2 regions of the Marinomonas maritima genome follow, and region 1 is predicted to be linked to the other one. Evidence: riboswitches for the same ligand, from Rfam matches in the RefSeq annotation. Region 1 holds a riboswitch; the other holds the start of a gene.

Region 1 (7,895 bases):
CTAAAGGTATAGAGTTGTCGGCATTGAGTAAGTAGGCGAATTCGTCCCACTGAGTTTTTTGTCCAGTCGTGAGTCATACTTTCATAGCTAAAGCCTTGTTCTTGATTGATGCCATAAAGCGACCAGTTGCTTAGTAGCTCATCAAATAAGAATGATTGGCTAGATAATAGAGCGGAATTCAGCATAGTATAAAAGCCTTATTTCGTATGTTTTAGGTATGTCCAACTTGGTGAGGGAGTATGATAAGATGAGCGACTCTAAAAATCGATTATTATGTGCCTATGAACTCTTCGTATCTGAATTTTAAAGACAAACACATCCTCGTCGTTGGGGACGTAATGTTAGATCGCTACTGGCATGGTGGCACCTCTCGTATTTCTCCTGAAGCACCCGTTCAAGTGGTGAAAGTGTCCAATATTGAAGATCGCCCTGGTGGGGCTGCGAACGTTGCACTTGGTTTAGCCAAGTTAGGCGTGTCGGTGACACTGGTTGGTGTGGTCGGTAATGATGAAAATGCGGATATTTTAGCGCGTTGCTTGGAAGAAGTGGGCGTTACGTGCCGATTTGTTCGTTCTGAAAATCTGCCAACGATTACAAAGTTGCGAGTGATGAGCCGCCATCAACAACTTATCCGTTTGGATTTTGAAGAGCGCGAAGACAGTCTTTCTCAGAATGAGGCGCTAGCAAGTGTTGTAGAAGAGTGCCTGCCTGAATCGGATGCGGTTATTTTTTCAGATTATGCAAAAGGGTGTCTTGCCGATGTTCAGACTCTTATTGCCTTATCAAATACAGCGAATGTCCCTAGTTTTGTTGACCCAAAAGGCAATGATTTTTCGATTTATCGAGGAGCTACGTTGGTTAAACCAAACCTACTTGAGTTCGAAACGATTGTGGGTAAATGCAGCTCAACGAAAGAGTTAGAAGAGAAAGCGACAGCGCTTCGTAAGCAGTTTGGCTGGAAGGCCTTGCTCGTGACTCGTGGTGAAGATGGCTTGATTTTACTGAGTGATGACAAACCGCCTTTTTCATTGGCGACGGCTGCAAAAGAAGTCTTTGATGTTACTGGCGCTGGCGACACCGTTGTGGCGGTTTTAACGGCTGTTTATGTTACCAGTAAACGCTTTATAGATGCAGTCGAATACGCTAATCAGGCAGCGGGTTATGTGGTTGGGAAATTAGGCACGGCATCTATCAGTGCTGAGCGATTAGAGGCCATCATGTTTCAGCGTTCGCACACATCGAATTTTGGCGTGCTTTCACCTGATGACTTGCTCGCACAAATTAAGTTGGCGCAAATGAACGGTGAAAAAATTGTTTTTACAAACGGTTGTTTCGATATTCTTCACCCTGGACACATCGCTTACATGAAACAGGCTAAAGCGCTTGGAGATAGATTGATTGTTGCGGTCAATACCGATGCATCAGTGAAGCGCCTCAAAGGGGAAAAACGCCCGATAAATCATTTGGTTCACCGCATGTCTGTACTTGAAGGGGTGGGAGCGATTGATTGGGTTACTTGGTTTGATGAAGACACACCAAAAGAAATAATTGAATTCCTAACGCCAGATGTACTGGTTAAAGGCGGAGACTATACCATAGAGACAATTGTTGGCGCTGATCATGTATTGGCTCATGGCGGCGAAGTGAAAGTTCTGACTTTTGTAGATGGTTATTCAACCACAGCTATTATCGAAAAAGCGAATCTGTAAATGCAAGATAAAGAAAATATTGAGGCTGAAACTGAAACACCAATAATACCCGTTTCCGGCATGAAGGTTTACCTGCGCTTACTCAGCTATGTTCGTTCTTCTTGGGTGTATTTGCTGCTAAGTATTTTGGGTTACGTTATTTATGCCGCGATGGAGCCTGCTCTAGCGGCTTTGTTAAAGCATATTGTGGATGTTGTCTCCGCAGGGAATATTTCTGATAGCCGATTAATGATTCCTTTGGCAATTTTAGGGGTTTTTATTGCTCGAGGTGTAGGGACATTCTTGGGTAACTACTTTATGGCGAAAGTAGCGAATAATGTCGTATTCGATTTACGCACCAGTATGTTTAATAAATTGGTGCTTCTTCCTTCTAATTATTACCACTCTATTCCTACTGGTCGCTTATTGGCCAAACTGACGTATGACACGGAGCAAGTAATTGGTTCTATTACTCAGGCAATACGAGTGCTGCTACGAGAAGGTTTAACGGTCGTTGGTTTATTGAGTTACATGATTTACATGAACTGGCGTTTGTCTTTGTTGTTTCTGTTGGTTGTTCCTCTCATTGGCTTGGTTGTTTCTTATGCTTCTAAGCGTTTTCGTAAATTGAGCACTCGCATTCAAAATGCGATGGGTGGCGTTACAGATGTCGCTTCTGAAGCCATTAAAGGGCACGAAGTTGTTAAAATATTTGGTGGCAGTGAATATGAAATCGAGCGATTTCGTGGCGCGGCAAATGAAAATCGCCGTTCCCAGCTGAAAATGGAAATGACTAAGTCGCTAAATATTCCTATTGTTCAGTTTATCTTAGCAATAATGATGGCCATTTTAGTATGGTTTGCTTTGAGCCCAACGATTAGTTCTCATATGTCTCCTGGCGACTTTATTGCCTTTCTTACTGCGGCAGGGATGTTAGGTAAGCCTATTCGCCAGTTAACCGATGTGAACAGTATTTTGCAAAAAGGCATTGCCGCGTCTTACAGCATTTTTGACTTCTTAGATTTACCGGAAGAAGTGGATAAGGGGCAAACACCAGCGGCACGTTTGAAAGGAAATATTGAGTGGCGTTCTATGTCATTTAAATATCCCGGTGCGGATAAATTGGCGCTGAAAAATATCACTTTGTCCTTACCTGCTGGGAAAACCTTAGCACTGGTTGGACGTTCTGGTAGTGGTAAATCCACTATGGCAAATTTGATTCCTCGTTTTTACGACTTTGATGATGGTCAATTAAACATTGATGGTGTTTTCCTCAATGATTATAAACTGACAGAGCTGCGCTCTAATATAGCCTTGGTAAATCAACAGGTTGTGCTCTTTAATGGTACAATTCGGGACAATATCGCATACGGTTTTTTGCGTGACACCAGTGATAAAGAGGTTATTGAAGCGGCTAAAGCAGCGAATGCTTGGGACTTTATTCAAGAGCTTGACCATGGACTAGACACCATGGTTGGTGAAAATGGTGTGCTTTTATCGGGTGGTCAGCGTCAGCGTATAGCTATTGCGAGAGCCATTTTAAAAAACGCGCCTATTTTAATTCTGGACGAAGCAACGTCTGCGTTGGATACCGAATCAGAGCGAGCTATTCAGGTTGCATTGGATGGTTTAATGGCGAATCGAACAACCATTGCTATTGCCCACCGCTTATCGACCATAGAAAATGCCGACATCATTGCCGTGGTTGATCATGGTGAGATTATTGAGCAAGGCTCACACAGCGAGTTGCTGGCGATGAACGGGGCTTATGCGCAACTTCATAATCAACAATTTAGCGAAACGCCGGCTTAATTATGTGGCTGTATCAAGCGTTATTGGTTTTATTTACGCCGTTAATTTTATTAAAAATTCGACGATTTAAAAAAACGTACTCACATTATCGAGCGCAAGAGGCTTTGGGCTTTTGGCCTGCGGTTGAGGCTGACCTTTGGATTCACTGTGCCTCGGTCGGAGAAGTTCTTGCGGCTCGACCACTGGTACTCCAATGGCGAGAAAAATTCCCTGCGAGCCGTCTTTTAATTACCACCATGACGCCAACAGGCGCAGAGCAAGTAGGCAAAGAGTTTCCTTTTGCTGAGCATAGATATTTGCCGATGGACTGGAGCAGCAGTGTTAGCAGGGCGCTGAAGAAACTGGACTGCAAACATCTATTGATTATTGAAACAGAGCTTTGGCCCAATCTATTAAAACACGCTAAGCGGTGTGGTTTACGTATCGATGTCGTGAATGCCCGTTTGAGCGATCGTTCCTTTCAGCGCTATAAAAAACTCTCTCTTGTTTCTCGCCCTTTATTTAAATTCCCTGATAGTTTTTTAGCCCATGCGCAAGCGGATGCCGCTCGTTTTGAGGCGCTTGGTGCGAAAAAAGTATTGGTTACCGGAAGTATTAAATTTGACCTCGCGGTTGCTCCTGAGGTTTTACAGGCTAATTGGCGTCGACAGCTTGGTTCGCGTTTTGTCTGGGTGGGGGGAAGTACTCATCATGGCGAAGACGACATGTTATTGCGTATACATAAGGCGCTTTTACCAAAGTATCCAGACGCTTTATTAATATTGGTTCCTCGTCACCCTGAACGCTTTGGTGCGGTTTATGCTTCGGCGAAGCAGTCTTTTGAGCGAGTTGCGCTACGCAGTCAAACGCCACCAGATCAATGGTGTGATTTTGATGTGGTGATTGGGGATTCTATGGGCGAAATGATGAATTATTATCAAGCTTGTGATGTCGCTTTTGTTGGTGGGAGTTTGATTAAGCGCGGTGGGCATAATCCCATCGAGCCTGCATTACTGGGTAAAGCGATTCTTGTTGGGCCTCATACCTTTAATTTCTTAGATATCACGAATCAATTGTTGCAAGTAAATGGCGCCGTGCAATGTCAGGATGAAGCGCAATTACAACGTGCTATTGTTACTCTTGCTGGTCAATCTTCTCAGCGATATCGGCTAGGGCAAATAGCGTTGCGTTTTGCTGAGAAGAATCAAGGTGCAGTGACTCGGGTTCTTGCGGAAATAGACTTCCGCTGAGGGACTCTTTACAATGAAGGTACATTATCTCATGGGGTGCTTTGTCTTATATTAAGAAGACAGAAGCTGAGAAGCGAATTAATCGCTAACCCACCGAACCTGATCCAGATTATGCTGGCGTAGGAATCGAGATAGCAAGTTTCGCTACAGTAATATCGTAGATTGAAAGCAGTACTCTTGATAAGCGTACCTTGCCATTTCCCTGTACGCCGCTCACTTATTGTTAGGAGCGACACCTTGAAAAAACTTTCCTTTAGTACCCTTCTCACCACTTCCTTAATGACGTTAAGTGCAACCTTAGGCGTGGCATTTTCTTCTGCTACGTTGGCGGCAGAAACGCTTAATGTTTATACGTATGACGCTTTTGCCTCTGACTGGGGTCCAGGCCCAAAAATAAAAGCCAACTTTGAGAAAGAATGCGGTTGTGAGCTGAATTTCGTGGCACTGGATTCGTCTGTTGGTATTTTGTCTCGAGCTCAATTTGAAGGGAAGTCTTCTCAGGCTGATGTGTTGTTAGGTCTAGATCTGAACTTAATGGAAGCGGCGAAAAAGAGTGGTTTGCTTGCTGAACATGATGTTAACACGTCTGCTGTGACCATTGCTGGTGGTTGGAAGGATAACGTGTTCGTACCATTTGATCAGGGCAACTTTGCCTTTGTTTATAACTCTGAAATATTAAAAAATCCCCCTACAAGCCTTAAAGACATTGTTGATAATCAAAACCTACGAGTGATTTATCAAGACCCTAGAACCAGCACGCCGGGTTTAGGTTTGTTGTTATGGATGAAATCGGTCTACGGCGATGACGCCGCAGCGGCGTGGGGTCGGTTAGCAAGTCATACCGTTACTGTGACGAAGAGCTGGTCAGATGCGTATGGTTTGTTCTTAAAAGGGGAGGCTGATGTCGTGCTGAGTTACACCACATCTCCGGCTTATCATATCGTCGCGGAAGGCGTCACGAAGTATAAAGCGGCGCAGGCCAGTGAAGGGCTTTATCCACAGATTGAAGTGGCAGCCATGATGAAAAGTGCGCCTAATCCTGAATTGGCGAAACGTTTCATGCAGTTTATTCTGGAGCCTGGATTTCAATCAACGGTGGCGACTGGTAACTGGATGTTGCCTGTTGTTAAGTTAAATGAGGCGTTGCCAGCGGCGTTTGATAGCGCATTACAACCTACTAAGGTGCTTACTTTACCAGCTGGCGATGTGGCTACCAATCGCAAGGCTTGGGTGAATGAGTGGCTGAATGCCACAACACGATAAGTTAGGTTCGATTGCTTTTTTTTAGCGCTGTTAAAGGCCTACTACCGGCGTTACTGGGAGTGGGTTTTTTCTTATTCATGGGAGCGGCCAGTTTGGCGGCTCTTTTACGTTATAGTGACATCAGTAGTTGGTCTGAGTATTTATATGACCCCTACTTGTGGCGTGTGGTACGTTTTTCTTTGTGGCAGGCCTTGCTGAGCAGTGGTATTAGTCTGTTGATTGCTATTCCTGTTGCTTCTTGTCTTATTCATCGCCAGTTTCGTGGTCGAGCCATTTTGTTGCAGCTTTTTGCTGTGTCTATGGTGGTACCGACCATTGTGGCTATTTTAGGTTTGGTGGTGGTTTACGGTCGTACCGGATGGTTGAGCCAATTGTTTGGCGTGCAAATTCCTTTGTATGGGTTGGTGGGTATTTTATTGGCCCATGTGTTTTTTAATATGCCTTTGGCGGTGCGTTTGCTGCTACAAGGCTATGGTTTGATTCCCTCCGGTCAGTGGCGCCAAGCTTCTCAGTTAGGTTTTTCTCGCTGGTCGGCATTTCGTTTGATCGAATGGCATTATATGAAAAAAGTACTGCCGGGTGCGTTTGTACTGATCTTTATGCTGTGCTTTTCCAGCTTTGCCGTGGTGTTAAGTTTGGGCGGTGGTCCTAAGTCTAGTACCTTAGAAGTGGCTATTTATCAGGCGTTAAGATTTGATTTTGATTTGAATAAAGCGAGTTTTCTATCCTTGTTACAGGTAAGTATTTGTACTTTGTTTGCGGTGGTTGTTTACCGTATTGCACCTATTAATCAACAAGATGCCAGTGTGTTAGCGGTAAAAAGTTATCCGGTGAAAGATACTTTTTTGGCGAAAGGTGCAGACTGCATAGCATTATTGTGTGTGTTGGTCCTGGTTATTCCGCCTTTTTTAGCCATCTTCGATCCGATTTTTTCTCCTTTATTTTTAACGACTTTGTTGTCATCTGGTTTGTGGCAGGCGGTGTTGGTTTCTTTGAAGATAGCCTTGCCTGCCGCGATAATAAGCTTGTTATTAGGTGTGTGCTTCGTTGTGCTGGCGCGTTTTTGCATGGCGCGACACTATTTAAGAGTGTTACCGAGTAAACTTGAACACCTTGGTAATATGATTTTAATGGTGCCTGGGTTGGTTATCGCGACAGGATTGTTTTTGTGGTTACGTGATTTAGATTGGGGTTTTCAATCTAGTTATTGGATCGTAGTTTGGGTGAACGCTGTGATGGCGCTGCCTTTTGTATTGCGCGCGCTAATGCCTGTGTTGTATCAACAGGAACGGCGTTTTCGTAATTTGTATTTGAGTTTGGGGATTCGGTCTTGGTCACGGTGGTGTCTAGAATGGTCTTTGATTCGCGCTAGTATGGCGCAAGCATTTGGTTACGCTCTTTTGCTATCTCTTGGTGATATGGGCGTGATCGCATTATTTGGCAGTCAGGGACTGGTGTCATTGCCTTTGTATCTTTTTCAATTAATTGGTTCTTATCGTCTAGAAGAAGGTGCTTGTGTTGCTGTGGTGTTGATTTCCCTTTGTTTGATTTTATTTTATTGCTCATCTCGCTTCATTGGTGGAAAGGCAGACAGTGGAAAAATGGCTGGAGGTAGGTCGCTTGTTAACCATTAATCTTCAATACAACTGGGAGGCATTTCATGCGGATTATCAGGTTGATATCGCGCCTGGTATGACGACTTTGTTAGGAGGCAGCGGCGAAGGGAAAAGTACGCTTTTACATTTATTGGGCGGCTTTCTAGAAGGGAGTGGAGAGCTGAGCTTTAAAGGTGATTCACTACTGGCCTTACCTGTCTATGAAAGGCCTATTTCTACATTATTTCAGAGCGATAACCTGTTTCCACAATTGACGGTTTGGCAAAACGTCGCGATTGGCTTATCGC
Region 2 (7,895 bases), on a different contig from region 1:
TGAAATATACGGATTTATCTGCGCCTTTGGCCATGAAAGTACCCAGTGGGGAACCTTTATAGACAACTTGCATGTTTCAAATGCTGCTCAGGGCAAAGGTATTGGCAAGCAGTTACTCTATTTGATTGCAGAATGGGTGGATAACGCCTTCGAACACAAAGGCTTATATCTTGAAGTACTGGAAGACAATGTAGGCGCCCAACACTTTTATCATCGTCTTGGCGCAAGACATCAAGAAACTAATCTATGGCAACCGCCTGGTAATGGCAAAAAGGTAAATGACATGCTTTTTGTGTGGGAAAATGACCATCCTTTACTGCCTCACAATATTACGACGAAGGCATAATATTGGTATTGAGGGGCTAATCGATAACATTGTATTTAAAAAAACAATTTAGCGAATCGCCCCTCACTAACTTTTACCTCAGCTCATTTTAAGCCGTTGAATCAATGTTTCTTCATCCAACAAATACAAGGCGTCTAACAAATTAAGCTGTAAGCTCCCCGGGCCTTTGGATTGCTCTGCGGCGATTTCACCCGCGACACCCAAAACCGCAGCGGCCGCTAAGCCGGTTTCTTCGCCGACAGCGGCAAACGCGCCAGTTAATGCGCTCAGTGTGCAACCCATTCCAGTAACATATGGCATCATAACATGGCCGTTATTAAGCTTAATTTGGCGGTCAGCGGTAATAATAAAATCCGTTTGCCCTGAGACAACCACATTACATTGGTAGGTTTTTGCCAAGTATTGCGCGGCACCGACAGCGGCTTCACTGCTGTCCGTTGAGTCGACGCCTTTGCTTGTCCCTTGCTCTCCCGCCAAGGCGATGATTTCAGATGCATTACCACGAATAATCAACTTGTTCGCAGCGTCAGCAATCTGCCGAGATGTTTGTGTGCGCAGTTTACTCGCACCACAGCCAACCGGATCAAGTACAACGACTTTATTGTGGTTATTCGCTTGCTCTACCGCGACCATCATACGCGGTATCCAAAGGCTGTCTAAGGTTCCAATATTAACCACTAAGGCGCCGGAAAAGGACATCATCTCCGCCATTTCTTCACGGGAGTGCGCCATGATTGGGGAAGCACCAATAGCCAGCAACGCGTTGGCCGTGTTGTTCATCACCACGTAATTAGTGATATTCACCACCAGTGGTTTCTGCTCACGCACGGCATGCAGTGCGTTAATAATCATCTCGATATTCATACTGTTACCTTTTGCTTTTCACTTTTAACGTCAGCTTCTAAGTTCTGATTTCCAGTTTCTATTTCCTAAAAAGTCGCGAACGACTTATTGAAAACTCGGCACGTAGTCTTTGGCTTTTGGTAACGTGCTAATGATTTTTTGGTCATACATAAATTGGGCATAGTCGTCATAACGTTTCAAGTCTACCGCTGAAGGACGCAACGCAAAACGCGTCAACGTTGCTTTCCAAGCCAATTCATTTAGTTCGTTGTTTAAAGTGTCTGGTTTGTACGCTACAAACTCGTTCCATGACGCTTGCGGATGATTAACGATGTAGATCGTGGCTTGCTCGATCGCTTTATTGAAGCCTTGAATCGCCATTTTGTCGTAGCTGTTCGCATTGGCAACAAAGACCAGTTCATCATAAACAGGCACGCCGTGTTCTTCTGGGAAAAAGGCTTTTGCTTCTATGCCTTCTAACGCCAATTGATTGGCTTCAAAGTTACGGAAACCACCCCATGTTGCATCCACTTTTCCTGACGCAAGAGACGTCGACAGTGCCCAACCGATATTAATGATTTGTACATCTTCATATTTCACACCGTGTGTTTTCAACATGGTGCCGACAATCGCTTCTTCGTTACCGGCCACAGAGATACCGATTTTTTTACCCTTCAAGTCAGCGATGCCATCGATGGTGTTATTGTCCAGTACGGTAAGCGTGTTCAATGGTGTTGCGATCAAGGTTGCTGCACGAATCAGCGGCAAACCAGCGGCCACATCCATGGTTAAATTAGGTTGGTAAGATACGGCTAAATCGACATTACCCGCGGCCACTAGCTTCGCTGGCGTGCTTGGATCAGAGGGCTCTTGAATTTCCACCTCAAGACCTTGGTCCTTAAAATAACCTCGCTGCTTGGCAATCACGATAGGGCCATGATTTGGGTTTACAAACCAATCTAACATCAAGGTGAGTTTTTTCTCTTCTGCTTGTGCTTGTCCAGTGACAGACAACAAAGACGCAGCAAGTACGATACTGCTTAATAGCATTTTTTTATTCATTACTTTTCCTTTCCTTTTAGTAGGCATTTTTATGAGTAATCGTTTTTTGTTCATAACACGTGTCGAAATATTTGAATGCGCGGCGTTTACGAAACACCCCACGGAATGAATTTTTTTAATAACCTATCGGTGACAAAATAAAGTGAGACGGACAGTAAAGATAAAATAAGCAACGCCGCGAACATCTCGTCAATCATCATCCGCGCATTGGCTTGCAACATTAGATAACCCAAACCTTCGCTAGAACCCACCCATTCCCCTGCTACTGCGCCTATAGGCGCAATCACCACGGCGACACGAATTCCAGACGCCAGCGTGGGTAAAGACGCGGGAAATTGAATATGACGGAGTCTCTGCCATTTTGTAGCCCCCATGGTTTTGACAAGATCGAGATAACCCAACGGCGTATTACGTAAACCGTCGTAGCAACAGGTGGTGACAGGAAAAAAAATGATGATCGCGGCCATCACAATTTTGGAGGCAATCCCATAGCCCAACCAAATCATCAACAGTGGCGCAATGGCAAAAACCGGAATCGCCTGACTCGCAATTAGAATAGGCAGTAACCAGCGTTTTATCGGCTTAAACAACAACATTTGTAAGGCGAAAAACAGCCCCATAAACAGACCTAAAAATAAGCCGAGTACTATTTCTGCCCCCGTCACCAGCGTATGCTTAAAAAGAACCTCTCGCCGTTGCAGTAACTTTTCGAAGACGTCTAAAGGTGCCGGCAAAATAAACGTAGGCATAGCAAAAACAACCACGACGGCTTGCCACAATCCCAAAATAACGACAAAGCTCACCACAATACGAAGCGCAGAATGCAGACTCGCATTCCTATTTTCTTTTTGATGTGGTTTAGAAACAGTACGAATAAGATCATCCATCATCATGCTCCAAACACGCCATTATTCGCTGCTGAAGCTGAGCTCCCTCGGCATCGAATGTGCGTGGTGTAGAAGACTCAAGCGTCGTTAAGAACGCCGCCGTGCTGGGATTTCCTTGCATGATGTAGATATGGTGAGCAAGGCGAATCGCCTCTTGTGGATCGTGGGTAATTAAAACAACGGTTTTGTCTTGCAGTAGGGTGCAAGCTAGATCTTGCAATCGATAGCGTGTCACCGCATCCAATGCAGAAAATGGTTCGTCCATTAAGACAACCGGTTTGTTCTGCATCAAGGTTCTTGCCAAGGCGACACGTTGACGCATGCCACCCGATAGCTGTTGAGGTAAACGATTGGCATGATCGGCAAGCCCCACTTTTTCCAGCAACGTCAATGCTTGTACTTTTTGATCATAAGCGACGAAGTCTCCCCGAGCTCCGAATTTAGAGCTTAACAAGACGTTGTCTAATACCGACAACCACGGCATCAATAAATCTTGCTGCGCCATGTAAGCAATTTGATCTTTCAGCGCACGGTTCGCTGGTTCAATTTTTAACTCGCCAGACCACTCTATTTGTTGATCAAGCAAACCGGCAAGATAACGTAACAACGAGGTTTTTCCACAACCACTACGCCCCAAAACACACGTCCACTGCCCTGCTGGCATGGTCATATTAAGATGGTTTAACGTAGGCGTTTTACTATCGAGATACCGTAAACAACCTTGAGCAATCGTTATCTTAATCGAAGGTTGTGGGACTGGAAAAGCCGCCACATTAGCGGACATTGGCGTGGCCATTAAAAAAATGGTTTACCGGTCCGTGACCACGACCTATCTGCAATTCATCTGCGTGCTCGATTGCTTGAGTAATGTATTTTTTGCCTAACTGAACCGCTTGCAGCAAGTCATTACCTTGCGCCAAATACGAGGCAATCGCTGAAGATAATGTACAGCCTGTGCCATGCGTATTGCGAGTCTGAATACGTGGTGAGGTTAAGACCTCAAGGCGATCGTTAAAGATCAGAAAGTCAGTACTGTTTTCGTCTTCTTCCAAATGCCCACCTTTCAACAGCACGGTTTTCATTTTCAACTGACGCAGTTTGTCGACCATTAACGACATGGATGCTTCATCGGTTGGCACAAGAGAGCCCGTTAATGCAGCGGCTTCAGGAAGGTTGGGGGTAATGAGATCAGCCAAGGGAAGTAATTCGGATTTGAGCGTATTAATGGACGTCATTTTTAGCAAAAGATCCCCACTGGTCGCCACCATGACAGGATCAACCACTAGAAATTTAGGGCGATATTGCTTGAGCTTTGCCGCAACTAATTTGATTGTGTCGCAGTCTGCCAACATCCCTACTTTGACCGCGATGATATTCAGATCAGAAAATACCGCATCAAGTTGTTTTTCAATGTGCTCAAGAGGGATAGGGAAAATGGCAGAAACGCCGAGTGTATTTTGAGCGGTAATCGCGGTAATCACCGAACAGGCGTAACTTCCTGTCGCAGACATGGCTTTAATATCGGCTTGGATGCCCGCTCCGCCGCCACTGTCAGAACCGGCGATTGTTAAAACGATGGGCGTGTTAGATGTACTTTTAGACACATGAGCAGAAGGGGTTGTGATATCACTCGGCATATAAAGCTCCAAGAACGGGCGTTCTGGAACTAAATCAAGTTACATTAAGATAGGAGTAGAATCACCAATCATCAATAACAAGATGTATAGTTCCCTACGCCAGTATTAACTGAATCAGGTTCAACGGGTCTGCAAATATGCAATCTCAGCCTTAACGGCCCCCCGACTATAGGCGGCAATACTAACAAGATTCATCGAAAGCGCAACAAAGGATAATTTAAGTTAGACAAAGAACCAGACAGTAAAGCGGTATGATGACACTAACTTGTCGCCGTAATTTGCACCGTACGCTTGTTGTCTTTGATCAAGCTCACACCAGCAAGCGCCACCACACCTAGTACCAACCAAGACCCCATGATGACACCCGTCCAGCCATTGGCTTGCCAGAACGGATCGAGATAAAAACCACCCATACTGGCGCCTAAATAATAAAATACTAAATACAAAGAAGACGCACTGGCTTTGGCGTGTTTCGCGTTTCGACTCACGTAGCTACTGGCCGTCGAATGGCTTAAAAAGAAGCCAAAACTATTAATGAGTAAGCCGATAATAATGGCCATTAAAGAACCTCCCAGTGTCACTAAAGAACCAAACATAAAAATGCAGGTGCCTAATACTATAATGTTAGGTTGGCTCCAACGTTTCGCAAGCTTCCCCGATATGGCCGACCCTAAGGTGCCAGACAAATACGTTAAAAATAGCAGGCCGACGTATTTTGCCGTTAAGTTATAAGGTGCCGCTTCCAGTACGAAGGTGACATAACTGTATTGATTGATAAAAATAAAGAAGCTAAACCCACCAATTAAATAGCAGGTTAGCAAACGGCGATTCTGTAGATGATCCTTCATATTCATCAAGATATGACCGACTCGCAAAGGCTTGGGCTCAAAGTGTTGTGATTTAGGCAATAAAAAGAAAAAAGCCAACAAACAAACCAAACTAATAGCGCTCATCACCCCAAACGTTGCAGAACGCCCTAACCACTCACCGACAAAGCCACCAATAAGACGACCACCAATGCCGCCTAACGTGTTGCCACTGATGTATAAACCGACGGCGACCATCAAGGCTTCTGGCGTATATTCATCCCCCAAGTACGCCACTGCAATAGCAGGCAAACCCGCCAAGAAGAATCCCTGCAAGGCTCGCAATGCCAGTAGAGACTCATAGCTTTGCACCAAGGACAAGAAGAAGGTCGTTAACGTAATGCCCACCATGGTCATCACCATGATGCCTTTTCGGCCTAACGCGTCTGATATTGGCCCATAAAAGAGTAACGATATCCCTAAAGTCAGCGTCGTTATCGTAAAGCTGGCACTGGCCTGAAGCGGACTAATCGAAAACTCGTTCGCTATCATAGGCAACAAAGGCTGAGTGACGTACACATTGGCAAAGACCATAAAAGAGCCGATCACTAAGGCTAAGGTTCCTCGCCAAAAAACCGAGCTATTCACTTCAATCACAACAAAACTCCAGTATCAACATCGCGAAAATCGCCCCAACAAGGCAAATATTATTGGCACACTATACGCCCAGCCAATTTATCAATAAAATATATCTACCTTATCCAATTCATAAGAATTATTGATGGACATTAAGCCACTACGTTATTTCATTGCCATTGCTAAAACTCAGAGCTTTACACAAGCCGCTCAGCAGCTTGGTGTCGCTCAGCCTGCCGTCAGTATGGCAATCAAAAAGTTAGAGTTGGATTTAGGTTTAACCCTAATCCACCGAGCAGACCGAAATATCGGTCTGACGGATGAAGGCAAAAAATTGCTTTTGCACGCCGAAAAAATCATCCAAGCAACCGACGACGCATTACTCGAAATGAGCGAGCTAAAAGGCCTGAGTCAAGGTGAAGTTCGTGTGGGCATTCCCAGCATGTTGGGGTCTTACTATTTCCCACCCATTCTCATGGCATTCCGACACCGCTATCCGACAATCATGTTAAAAGTCATTGAAGGTGGAACTTGGCAGCTGCAAAAAATGCTCGAAAATGGTGAGTTAGATTTAAGCGTTATTGTCGCTGAAACCTTACCGGACAGCCTGCAAACCCAAGCATTGATTAGAGAAGAAATGTTAGTGACCGTCGCGACCGATCATCCGTTTAGTCAACTAGAGCGAGTCTCGCCTGACGCTTTTTTCGAAGAAGAATTGGTCATGTTTAAAGAAGGGTATTTTCATCGACGAATTGTCGACAAGCTAGCCAAAGCCTGTAAAAAAACGCCTAACATTGGCTTTGAAACCAACCTCATTCCGCTCATTAAATCCATCACTCAACAAGGCTTTGGCATTTCCACGCTACTCGCTATGGTAATAGAGGAAGACGACCAACTGATCACACGCTCCTTTGATCCACCCATCTGGTTAGACCTTGGAATCGCATGGCGAAAAGACAGTTACCTTTCTAAAGCTAACCGCGCTTTTCTCGACTTTGTTAGTGAACATGGATGCGAATCCGCCAATCCACAGCAAAGGTAAGCCTAGTCGAGTGACAATATCTGTCCCTCAACAGGCTTGATAACACTAAAACAGGCGTTTTATACGTTATTAATGCCAATTAAATCTCACCCCTAAAAATCCGAAAGAATACATAAACACCTGATTTAAAAGAAATTAAATAAATCCCAAAAAATCGAACCCTATTCTGCGTCTAAATCCTTGTACTGTCTGCCTTAAAAAATCACCAAAGCTTCACTAGACTAATCTTTACACAGATAGCCATTCGGTATTAAAGTCGGTAGGCATATTTTTGGTGATCCCATCTCTATGCACCATGCTACCGACACAATCGATAGACATAACAATAAAAATGAGAAGGTCAACTATGAGTGATAATCGCAAGACAGATGCGCCGATCGTGCATTGCCCTGTATTTTCTGATAGCTCATCTCTTACTATACCGACTTTGCGTATACTAAAAGACGATGGCACGCTTTACCCTGATGCCGCTATGCCAGATATTGATCAAACACTGGCACTAAAAATCTACGATACCTTTCTATTTATCCGCGCCCTTGATGAGCGCATGCTCGCCTCACAACGTCAGGGCCGCATCAGCTTTTACATGACAGAAACTGGTGAAGAAGCCGCCGATATTGGCAGCGCCGCGGCGTT

Evidence for each region. Region 1 has a riboswitch for thiamine pyrophosphate ahead of thiB (thiamine ABC transporter substrate binding subunit). Riboswitches for the same ligand answer to the same signal wherever they lie in the genome.
Region 2: it holds a riboswitch for thiamine pyrophosphate, as region 1 does, so the genes downstream of both, thiD (bifunctional hydroxymethylpyrimidine kinase/phosphomethylpyrimidine kinase) here and thiB (thiamine ABC transporter substrate binding subunit) in region 1, are expected to answer to the same signal.

Annotation. Positions count from the first base shown of each region.
Region 1 is NZ_JAMZEG020000003.1:151,619-159,513, reverse strand. Features, by position in the region: gene M3I01_RS12845 (AGE family epimerase/isomerase) at 1-185, opposite strand, end outside; gene hldE (bifunctional D-glycero-beta-D-manno-heptose-7-phosphate kinase/D-glycero-beta-D-manno-heptose 1-phosphate adenylyltransferase HldE) at 282-1,709, shown strand; gene msbA (lipid A export permease/ATP-binding protein MsbA) at 1,710-3,500, shown strand; gene M3I01_RS12830 (3-deoxy-D-manno-octulosonic acid transferase) at 3,503-4,729, shown strand; TPP riboswitch at 4,752-4,873, shown strand; gene thiB (thiamine ABC transporter substrate binding subunit) at 4,967-5,992, shown strand; gene thiP (thiamine/thiamine pyrophosphate ABC transporter permease) at 6,004-7,626, shown strand; gene M3I01_RS12815 (thiamine ABC transporter ATP-binding protein) at 7,586-7,895, shown strand, end outside.
Region 2 is NZ_JAMZEG020000001.1:933,258-941,152, reverse strand. Features, by position in the region: gene M3I01_RS04545 (GNAT family N-acetyltransferase) at 1-346, shown strand, start outside; gene thiM (hydroxyethylthiazole kinase) at 425-1,210, opposite strand; gene M3I01_RS04535 (ABC transporter substrate-binding protein) at 1,295-2,251, opposite strand; gene M3I01_RS04530 (ABC transporter permease) at 2,338-3,144, opposite strand; gene M3I01_RS04525 (ABC transporter ATP-binding protein) at 3,131-3,922, opposite strand; gene thiD (bifunctional hydroxymethylpyrimidine kinase/phosphomethylpyrimidine kinase) at 3,912-4,775, opposite strand; TPP riboswitch at 4,850-4,950, opposite strand; gene M3I01_RS04515 (MFS transporter) at 5,036-6,238, opposite strand; gene M3I01_RS04510 (LysR family transcriptional regulator) at 6,363-7,259, shown strand; gene M3I01_RS04505 (thiamine pyrophosphate-dependent dehydrogenase E1 component subunit alpha) at 7,606-7,895, shown strand, end outside.